Regions from separate parts of the Streptomyces sp. SCSIO ZS0520 genome, predicted to be linked through region 3. Evidence: riboswitches for the same ligand, from Rfam matches in the RefSeq annotation. Region 3 holds a riboswitch; each other region holds the start of a gene.
What was found. A riboswitch is a leader RNA that binds a small molecule or an ion and turns the genes downstream of it on or off. The one in region 3 is predicted to bind cobalamin.
Positions count from the first base shown of each region.

Region 1 (3,265 bases), 6.7 Mb from region 3:
GTGACCGGGCCGGTGAGCATGCCCTTGACCGGGCGGGCGGTGAGCGACTGGGCGAAGCGGGTCCAGCGCACCGTCATCGCCTCGGGCCGGGAGATGTCCCCGGCGAGGATCGGCGGGCGGACGTAGCGGGTGCCGTAGGACTGCACCCAGCCGTGCCGGGTGGCGAGGTAGCCGGTGAGCCGCTCGGCGAAGTACTGCACCATGTCGTTGCGTTCGGCCTCGCCGTGCACGAGGACGTCGAGGCCCGCCTCCTCCTGGAAGGAGACGACCTCCCGGATCTCGTTCTCGATGCGCTCCTCGTACCCGGCCTCGTCGATCCGGCCCGCCCTGAGGTCCGCGCGGGCCGTGCGCAGCCCGGTGGTCTGCGGGAAGGAGCCGATCGTGGTGGTCGGCAGCAGCGGCAGCCCGAGGTGGGCGCGCTGGGCGGCGGCGCGCTCCGGGTAGGGCAGGCCGCGGCGCCCGTCCGCCTCGGTGACCGCGGCGGCGCGGGCGCGTACGGCGGGGTCGTGGACGAGGGAGGAACCGGCGCGCAGCGCGAGAGCGGCGCGGTTGGCGGCGAGTTGGGGGGCGATGGCGTCGGTGCCCTCGGCGAGGCCGCGGGCGAGGGTGACGACCTCGGCGGTCTTCTGCCGGGCGAAGGCGAGCCAGCGCAGGATCCCCGGGTCGATCTCGCGTTCGGCGGCGGTGTCCAGGGGCACGTGCAGCAGCGAGCAGGAGGCGGCGACGTCGACCCGCTCGGCGAGCCCGAGCAGGGTGCCGAGGACGGCGAGGGACTTCTCGTGGTCGTTGATCCAGACGTTGCGCCCGTCGACGATCCCGGCCACCAGGCGCTTGCCGGGCAGGCCGCCGACCGCGGCGAGGTCGTCGAGGTTGGCCGCCGCGGGTCCGGTGAAGTCGAGGGCGAGCCCCTCCACCGGCGACTTGGCGAGCACCGGCAGGGCCTCGCCGAGCCGGTCGAAGTAGGAGGCGACGAGCAGGCGGGGACGGTCGGTGAGCGCGCCGAGCTCGCGGTAGGCGCGGGCCGCGGCGTTGAGTTCGGCCGGGCTGCGGTCCTGGACCAGGGCGGGCTCGTCGAGCTGGACCCAGGCGGCGCCCGCGGCCCGCAGATCGGCGAGGATCTCCGCGTACACCGGCAGCAGCCGGTCCAGGAGGGTGAGCGGCTCGAAGTCCGCCGCCACCTTGGGCGCCGCCTTGGCGAGCAGCAGATAGGTCACCGGGCCGAGCAGCACGGGGCGGGCGGTGAGCCCGAGCTCCTGGGCCTCCCGCAGTTCGGCGAGCTGCTTGCCGGAGTCGGCGCGGAAGACGGTGTCCGGGCCGAGTTCGGGCACCAGGTAGTGGTAGTTGGTGTCGAACCACTTGGTCATCTCCAGCGGGGCCAGCTCCTGGGTGCCGCGGGCCATCGCGAAGTAGCCGTCGAGCGCGTCGGCTTCGACGGCGGCGCGGTGCCGCTCGGGCAGCGCGCCGACCATGACGCTGGTGTCGAGGACATGGTCGTAGTACGAGAAGTGGCCGGTCGGCACCTCGCTGAGGCCGCTCTCCGCGAGGCGGCGCAGGATGTCCCGGCGCAGTGCGCGGGCGGTCTCCCGCAGGGCGGGCGCCTCGACCCGGCCCTTCCAGTAGCCCTCGATCGCCTTCTTCAGCTCCCGGTCGGGACCCTGGCGCGGATAGCCGTACACGGTGGAACTCACTGCCGCGGCTGCGGACTTGGTGTTCAAGGAACTCTCCTTCGCGAGTGTTCTCCTCTGGACCCGGGGACGGCCGGGGGCGCGAAGGGACGGCACGGACAGCGGGGCGCCGTACGCCGGAAGGGCGCGGGCGGCCGCTTCGCCTCGTGCACGCCGACCCGCCCTCGAGGTCACCGGGAACTCCGCGCACACCGGTGGCGCGCGGGCAGCGGGCAGGTCTTCGGACTCGCGAGCACGCCTGCCGGGGCAGGCACCTACCGGCCGTCGCTTCCCAGGCCATGGGCCCAGTGCACGTGACGGCTGTCGTTCTCACTCACCGCTGCGGGGCAGTCCCGGATTCCCACCGGGTTCCCTCTTACGACGCCGCTGCCTGGCGGACAGGGCGAACCAGCTACGGGTGCCACTCTAGAGGAGTGAGCCCGACAGCCCTGTCCGCCGACCGTGCCCCCGGCTCTGCGCGGGCCCGGTGGCCGGGGCCCGGCCGCGCCCGTCGCAGCCGCCCCGGCGCGCGCACCGGAAGCCCTCGTACCGCCCCTAAATCCGCTGGGGCCCGCCCCTACTCCAGGCCGTCCGGAAGCGGTGACGCACGGCGAGCAGCAGCAGCTCAGCGGGGGGTCAAGGAGGGGAAGGTCACAGAGACGTACGGCTGCCGGTTCCCCGGCCGCTCCCCTAGCCTGTGCCGCATGACGGTCCTCCCCGACGACGAACTCAGTCTGGCTGCCGAATTCCCGGACGCCACCCGCGAGCAGTGGCAGCACCTCGTAGAAGGTGTCCTGCGCAAGACGGGCAAGGAGGGTCTGGCGGGTCCGGCCGCCGAGGAGGCGCTCGCCACGTCCCTGGAGGACGGGCTGAGCATCCGGCCGCTGTACACCGCGGAGGACGCCGCGGCCGTCACCGGCTACCCGGGCTTCGCCCCCTATCTGCGCGGCGCCCGCCCCGAGGGGACCGCCGTCTCCGGCTGGGAGGTGCGCCAGCGGCACGCGCACCCCGACCCGAAGAAGACGAACACCGCGGTCCTCGCCGACCTGGAGAACGGGGTGAGCGCCCTGTGGCTGGCGGTCGGCCCCGGCGGGATCCCGGTCTCCGGTCTGAAGACCGCCCTGGAGGGCGTCTACCTCGACCTCGCGCCCGTCGTCCTGGACACCGGCGGCGACTCCCGCGAGGCGGCCCCGGCACTCCTTCGGCTGTACGAGGACCAGGAGATCCCCCGGCACGCCGCCCTCGGCAACCTCGGCGCCGATCCGCTCAGCCGCCTCGCCCGCACGGGTGAGGCGGCGGACCTCGACGCGCTCACCGCCTCGGCGGCCGAACTCGCCGCCCGGTGCCGCAGCGAGTACCCGGGCCTGCGGGCACTCACGGTGGACGCCCTGCCGTACCACGAGGCCGGCGGCTCGCCCGCGCAGGAGCTCGGCTGCTCGCTCGCGACCGGTGTCGCCTATCTGCGGGAGCTGACCGCGGCCGGCCTCCCGGTCGAACAGGCCGCCGGGCAGCTGGAGTTCCGCTACGCGGCGAGCGCGGACCAGTTCCTGACCATCGCCAAGTTCCGTGCCGCGCGCCGCCTCTGGGCCCGGGTCCTGGAG
Region 1 covers NZ_CP092644.1:796,317-799,581, forward strand. Annotated here, with positions in the region: gene metE (5-methyltetrahydropteroyltriglutamate--homocysteine S-methyltransferase) at 1-1,715, opposite strand, end outside; cobalamin riboswitch at 1,879-2,092, opposite strand; gene mutA (methylmalonyl-CoA mutase small subunit) at 2,369-3,265, shown strand, end outside.
Region 1: another riboswitch for cobalamin. It lies ahead of metE (5-methyltetrahydropteroyltriglutamate--homocysteine S-methyltransferase); the one in region 3 lies ahead of MID12_RS30525 (hypothetical protein).

Region 2 (3,265 bases), 4.7 Mb from region 3:
GCCGTAGTAGGAGGTTCACGATGCACATAGCTCTGCTCCCTCTGAGCGCCGCCGCCGCGGGCGCCGTCCTGATGGCGGCACCCGCGGGCGCCGTCCAGGGGCCGCCGCCATCCGCGGGGGACGGGGTGGTGCGGGTCGCGCCCGCGGTCGTCGACCGCGGCGGCAGTGTCGCGCTCACCGTCACCGGCTGCCCGGGCCGCACCGGCCGGGCCTACTCCCCGGCCTTCGCCGCCCCCGCCGAACTCGCCGCCGCCCCGGGCGCCCCGCTCCGCGCCGAGGCCCGGATACGGCCCACCGCCACCCTCGGCCTGCACGAGGTGCGGATCGCCTGCGCGACCACCGGCAGCCCGGTGGACCCGGACGGCGCCGCCCGGGCCGACCGGGGGCTGCTCACCACCTTCCGGGTGCTCGACGAGGGGGCGGGCGACCGGGCGCGCACGGGAGACCTGGCGCCCTCGCAGAGCGGCGCGGACGACGGCGCCCAGGGCGCCCGCCACGCGGCACACCCCGCGAGCTCGGCGCCCGGCGAGCAGCAGAGGCGGGCGCCCGGCGAGAAGCAGGGAGCGGCCCACGGCGAGAAGCAGACGTCGGCCACTGGCGAGGAGCAGACGTCGGCCCCCGCCGAGCAGCAGGGAGCGGCGGCCCCCGAGGCGACAGGCGCGGCCCCTTCCGCCTCGCCCGGGCCGCGGCCCCCCGGCGCCGCCGCCCCGGAGATGGCCGCCCAGCCCGAACTCGCGGGCCCCGGCACCCGGCACACCGTCACCGGCCTCGCCCTCGCCTCGGTGGCCGCGGTCGCGATGGCGGTACGGAGCACCCGCCGCCGAGCCGCGCGGACCGGCGGAAAACCGCGTGGCTGACGGGAGTTGAGGGGCGGGCGGACCACCGGGCGGACCACCGGGGGAGAACGCGGGGGAACGGGGGAGTGGTGAAGGCCCCGACACCCGGCCCCGGAATCGGGGACGGGCACCGGGGCCGGGTGCGCGATGCGGGCGCCGGTCAGGCCGTGGCGGTCTCCCGCCGCGGCTCGGCGGCGGTGGCAGGGCGGGACGCGGCACGCAGGCCGAGAGCGCCGAAGACCGCGCCGAAGACGGCCCAGAGGAGGGCCTGGGTGCCGATCGACAGGACGCGGAAGTCCCAGAGCAGGGTGGCCTCGACCGGTACCGCGTCCGGGTTGTCCGGGAGCAGGAAGAGCACCGCGAGGACGGCGATCACGGTGGCGGCCACGGCGGTGTGGCGTACCGGGACGGGCCGTTCGGCGAGCTTCACCGCGACCTGCCAGGCGAGCAGCAGGCCGAGGACGCCGATCGCGACCGCGCCGAGCCACATCTCCTGGCGGTCGGTGACCGTGGCGGAGTCGCCGACGCCGGGCGGGTTGGCCGGGTAGCGCAGGGCGGGCAGCAGGGCGACCGCGAGGAAGGCGGCGGCGGCGAAGACCAGGGCGCGCGGCCAGGGGTTCGCCAGGGGCGTGCGCCGGTGGATCAGGGCGTAGGCGAGGGCGAAGAACACGCCGAGGGCGATGCCCGCGACGACCGCCGTGACCACCAGGCCGAAGTGCTGGGTGGAGCGGGAGAAGAGTTCCTCGTGGTGCTGGGCCGCGGCGGCGGCGTGCTCGTGCGCGTGCTCCTTCGCCGCGCGCGCCTCCTCCTCGCGGATGGCGCGGTCCATCAGCGGTTCCGCCGCGAACAGCGAGAAGAGACCGGCCGCGAGACCGGCGGCGGCGCCCGCGACGACGCCGCGTCCGAGCAGGGGTATCAGGGGTGTGGACATGGTTCTGTGCGCTCCGGGATCAGTACGCGGGGGTGGTCGTACGTGGTGCTCGGGGGTGTCGTCACAGTCCGGTGCGGGCCCGTGGGCGCCGAGCGGGACTGTGACGACACTCTCTAGTGGCAGGGAGCGCCGAAGAGGTGGCGGCCGTCGTGGGCGAACTCGTGCAGGTAGCTGCCGGTCGCGGAGACCAGGGTGCCCTGGTCGAGGAAGACGGCGTACAGGGCGATCAGGGAGACGATCGCCGCGGCCGCCGCGATCGCCCAGTCGCGGGCGCTGAGGGTGGCGTCGGCCGCCGATGCGGTGTGCGATGCGGTGTGCAAGGACATACCGGTGGACCTCCTTCTTGGGGTTTCCACGCCCCATGGCAGGAGGACGACGGGTCAGTTCCTGACTCCCGCGCGGCGGCGGCCGGCGGTAACAGTGGCGGGACCGTCCCGGATTCGCACCGGGTTCCTGGCTTCCGTCGCCTCGATGTATGGATTTGTCGTCCGGAGAGTCCCAGCAGTTCGGTGAACCTGTCAACCAGACAGGTCACTTCTGCGTCCGCCCTCGGACACTCCCGCGCGCCCGCCGCCCCGCCCCGATCGCAAGCCGCCGACCTGGGGTGTACGGACGCTGTGCGGTGAGGGAGGTGTGCCACGATGGGACGCCAGTGAGCCCACCGAGGGGGAGTGGATGTACGGCAGCACACCGATCTGCCGGGCCGCGGACCGCGGCACCGTGAGCAAGCGCACAACCGCCCCCGCCCGTACGGGGCTTCGGGCCGCGGCGCTCGGCGCGGCGGCCGCGCTGCTGCTCGCCGGCTGCTCCTCCTCCGACGACGGCGGCGGCGAGGAGTCCGCGCCGGTGCGTCAGCAGCCCAAGGCCGCCGACCCGTTCTGGGTGAATCCGGACGGCAAGGCCGCGGCGCAGGCGGCCGGTTACCGGGGTGACGGGCAGGACGAGGAGGCCGGTCTCCTCCGCCGGATCGCCGAGCAGCCCGCCGCCGAGTGGATCGGCCAGGAGAACGCCGAGCAGCAGGCGCGCGGTTTCACCGAGGCCGCCGCCAAGGCCGACCGCAGGGCCCTGCTCGTCCTCTACAACATCCCGCACCGCGACTGCGGCAACTACTCGGGCGGCGGCGCCGCGGACGGCGACGCCTACCGCGGCTGGGTCGAGCAGGTCGCGGGGGGCATCGGGGACCGCCCCGCCACCGTGGTCCTCGAACCCGACGCCGTACTGCACCTGGTGGACGGCTGCACCCCCGGCGAATTCCACGAGGAGCGCTTCGACCTGCTCAAGGGCGCCGTCGAGCGCCTGGGCGCGCTCAAGGACACCGAGGTCTACCTCGACGCGGGCAACGCGGGCTGGGGCAAGCCCGATCAGCTCTTCGAGCCGCTGAAGCGGGCGGGCGTGGAGCAGGCGGACGGCTTCGCGGTCAACGTCTCGAACTTCTACGGCACCGCCCAGTCCGTCGCCTACGGCAAGCAGCTCTCCGCGAAGCTCGGCGGCAAGCCCT
Region 2 covers NZ_CP092644.1:2,709,045-2,712,309, reverse strand. Annotated here, with positions in the region: gene MID12_RS10070 (hypothetical protein) at 21-857, shown strand; gene MID12_RS10065 (CbtA family protein) at 997-1,767, opposite strand; gene MID12_RS10060 (CbtB domain-containing protein) at 1,881-2,093, opposite strand; cobalamin riboswitch at 2,128-2,285, opposite strand; gene MID12_RS10055 (glycoside hydrolase family 6 protein) at 2,443-3,265, shown strand, end outside.
Region 2: another riboswitch for cobalamin. It lies ahead of MID12_RS10060 (CbtB domain-containing protein); the one in region 3 lies ahead of MID12_RS30525 (hypothetical protein).

Region 3 (3,265 bases):
GCGGGAGGCGGCGAGGAAGTCGGCGGCCTTCGCGGGGAGGTCGCCGGTGCGCTGGAGGGCGAGGACCGCGAGGGACTGGGTGAACTGGTTGGAGCCGTCGCCGTTCGGCAGGTCGTCGGTGAACCGGCCGCTGTCCTGCATCCGTCCCAGCAGGGTCGCGGTCAGGTCGATGCCGCCGAAGTCGGCCGGGTCGCGGTGCTCGATCGCGGCGACCAGCGCGAGCTTGGCGGTGCCGCCCGCGAAGACCCGGCCCGGGGTGCCGCGGTCGATGTAGTCGGCGGCGTGCGCGGCCAGCCAGTCGGTGGCCTTCTCCGCCGTCGCGCCGCCGGTGCCGGTGGCGGCGAGCGCCATCACGATGTCGGCCGTGAGCCCCTGGTCGCCGGAGGCGTGGGTGCCCTCGGTGAGCCGGGAGGCCGTCCAGGTCGCGGCGGCCTTCTCGGGCGACGGGAGGGCGGGCGCGCCGGTCCTTGCCTGGGCGCCGCCCGGCAGCAGTGCGGCGCAGAGCGCGGCCGCGGGCACCACGACGGCGAGAAGGGCTCTGCTCGGAAACGGCATCGCGGCGGACTCCTTGGCGGTGTCAGAAGAGCCGGGCCCGCCCCGGGATCCGCCGCGCACGCACCCGAACTGGCGAACCCCTGGCGCGCGTCGGTGAACGCGGCGGCAGGGGCCGGCGAGCCGGGGCGGCTCGTGGCTCCACGCTGCAGACCATGACAGTGAGAAGCAGTGCACGCAGCACGACGGGCAGCCCGGCTCGCGGCGTCAGGGCCTTTCCTTCAGATCAGGCTGGGCTCGCGGGGGCCGGCACGCACATCTGCGGCGTTGTCGTCGGTTGTCCCCAAGCTCTCAACTGCGTTCGAGCAGGGGAGGCCCCAATCGCTCCGCGTCGACGCCCTCCTCCGCCTCGCAGCTGCACGCACCAGCCCGCGCTCCCTGATCCAGCCCGATCTGAAAGAAAGGCCCCAGGCCGCTCACGGTTGCAGGTCAGCGCCGGAATCCCACCGGCTTTCCCCGTCGCGTACGCATGAAGTTGTCGGCCCCGGAATCGACCGAGGGCAGGGGAACAGTAGGCCCGGGAAAGGGAGTTGGCCAGACGCGGTGAAGGAATTGTGACGCCGGACACGGTCCGCGGCGGGGCGGACGGCCCCGCGGGCGGCCGCGCAGATCACACCCGGCGGGCTGGCGCGGGGGTGCAAGGGTGCGTATTCTCCGAAGAGTTCGCCTCTGGGCGGACCCACAACTGAATGCGTGCACGACTGGGGAAAGCCGGTGGGAATCCGGCGCTGACCTGCAACCGTGAGCGCGAGGCCGCTGCCTCGCGTGAGCCGGAACGCCCGGCGTGCTGCGCGTATCGCTTCTCACTGTCACGGTCCGCAGCGTGGAGCCCGGTCTCAAGATCCTCGGGCCCCTGCCGCATTCGCACTTCGCACCGAATGCGCGTCAGGGGTCTTTTCGCGGATCGGTGCCCTGGCTGCCGGCCATTTCCCAAGGGGGAACCTCATGGTCGGGGTCGGACCCGGCGCCAGGACGGCCGCCGCCGTCGGGGCAGGCGCCGCACTCGCCGTCTCGATACCGCTCTTCGTACCCACCGCCTCCGCGGACGGCAAGGCGGCGACACCCGCCGAGGCCGCGGTGGCCGCCGCCCGCTGGGGAGCGGGCGAACTCACCGCGGACGGCGCCGTACCCGGCATGTCGGGCACCCCGGACTGGGGCCTGTCCATCGACACCCTGATCGGCCTCGAGGCCACCGGCGCCGCCCCCGCGGACGCCGCGAAGATCACCGCCACCCTCAAGACCCACGTCCGCGACTACAACAGCGCCGACGCCTGGGGACCCAAGGGCCAGCGCATCGCGGGAGCCACCGCCAAACTCCTGTACGCCGCGGTCATCACCGACTCCGACCCCGCGAAGTTCGGCGAGTACGACCTGCGGCAGGAGACCCTCGACCTGATCGCGGGGCCCGAAGCGGGCCTGGAGAACGGGCGGGTCAAGGACAAGGTCACCGCCCCCGCCACGGACAACAGCAACACCTTCGGCCAGTCGCTGGCCGTTCTCGGACTCGCCCGCAGCGGCGAAGTCCCGCAGAACACCGTCGATTTCCTCCTCGACCAGCAGTGCGCCTCGGGCGGCTTCCGGCTCTTCCCGTACGCCTTCGGCGGCGGCAAGGTCACCGGCGACTGCGACGCCCAGGGCGCCGACGCCGTCCTCGACCCGGACTCCACCGCGATGGCCGTCCAGGCGCTGCTCGCCGCGGCCGAGGCCGGTGCCGAGGGCGCGCAGGCCGGGGCCGAGAAGGGCGCCGACTGGCTGGAGGAGCAGCAGGCGGCCGACGGCGCGCTCGGCGGCTCGGGCCCCACGGCCGCCGCCAACTCCAACAGCACCGGGCTCGCCGGGCAGGCGCTGGCCGCCACGGGCCGCGAGGAGGCCGCCGGCAAGGCCGCGGGCTGGCTGGTGAAGCACCAGCTCACCCAGGCCGATGGCGGCAAGGCCGCCGCCGAGGCCGGGGCCGTCGCCTACAACGACGCATCCCTCAAGTCCGCCCAGGACGAGGGCATCGAGGAGTTCCAGCGCGACCAGTGGCGCCGCGCCACCCCGCAGGCCCTGCTCGGCCTCGCCCAGGTCCCGCTCGGCAGGATCGGCACCACCGACCCCGATCCGGGCCCGGGCCCCAGCGAGGACCCCGACCCGAGCACCACCCCCGACCCCACCCGCACCCCGGACCCGAGCACCAGCCCCGACCCGGGCACCTCGCCCGGCCCCGGCGTCTCCGCCGACCCCTCCAGTACGCCCGGTCCGGGCCCGAGCGACTCCGCGCCCGCGGGCGGCCCGGCCTCCGGCGGAACCGGCGGCAACACGCCGGACGTCGCCTCCGGCCCCGGCGGCTCACTGGCCGCCACCGGCGCCGACGTCCTGCCCTGGGCGGGGGCCGCCGGAGCCCTCCTGGTGGCCGGATACGCCACCCACCGCTTCGCCGCCACCCACCGGAAGGGCCGCACCTCATGAGGCGATACCTGCGCGGGCTGCGCGCGGCCACGCTCTCCCTGACCCTGGTCGCCGCCTCCGCCGGACTCGGGCTCGCCGCCGACCTGGCCACCGCCCCCGAGGCCGCGGCGGTCGACACCGGCAAGGGCACCGCCGGTTTCTGCCCGAACGCCGACGGGGTCACCGTCATCGTCGACTTCCAGGAACTCGGCGGCACCACCATCGTCCGGTGCGCCCCGGGCGACCAGGCCACGGGCCTCGCCGCGCTGAAGAACGCCGGTTTCCA
Region 3 covers NZ_CP092644.1:7,451,943-7,455,207, forward strand. Annotated here, with positions in the region: gene MID12_RS30520 (peptidase) at 1-555, opposite strand, end outside; cobalamin riboswitch at 893-1,005, opposite strand; cobalamin riboswitch at 1,200-1,354, shown strand; gene MID12_RS30525 (hypothetical protein) at 1,498-3,000, shown strand; gene MID12_RS30530 (hypothetical protein) at 2,997-3,265, shown strand, end outside.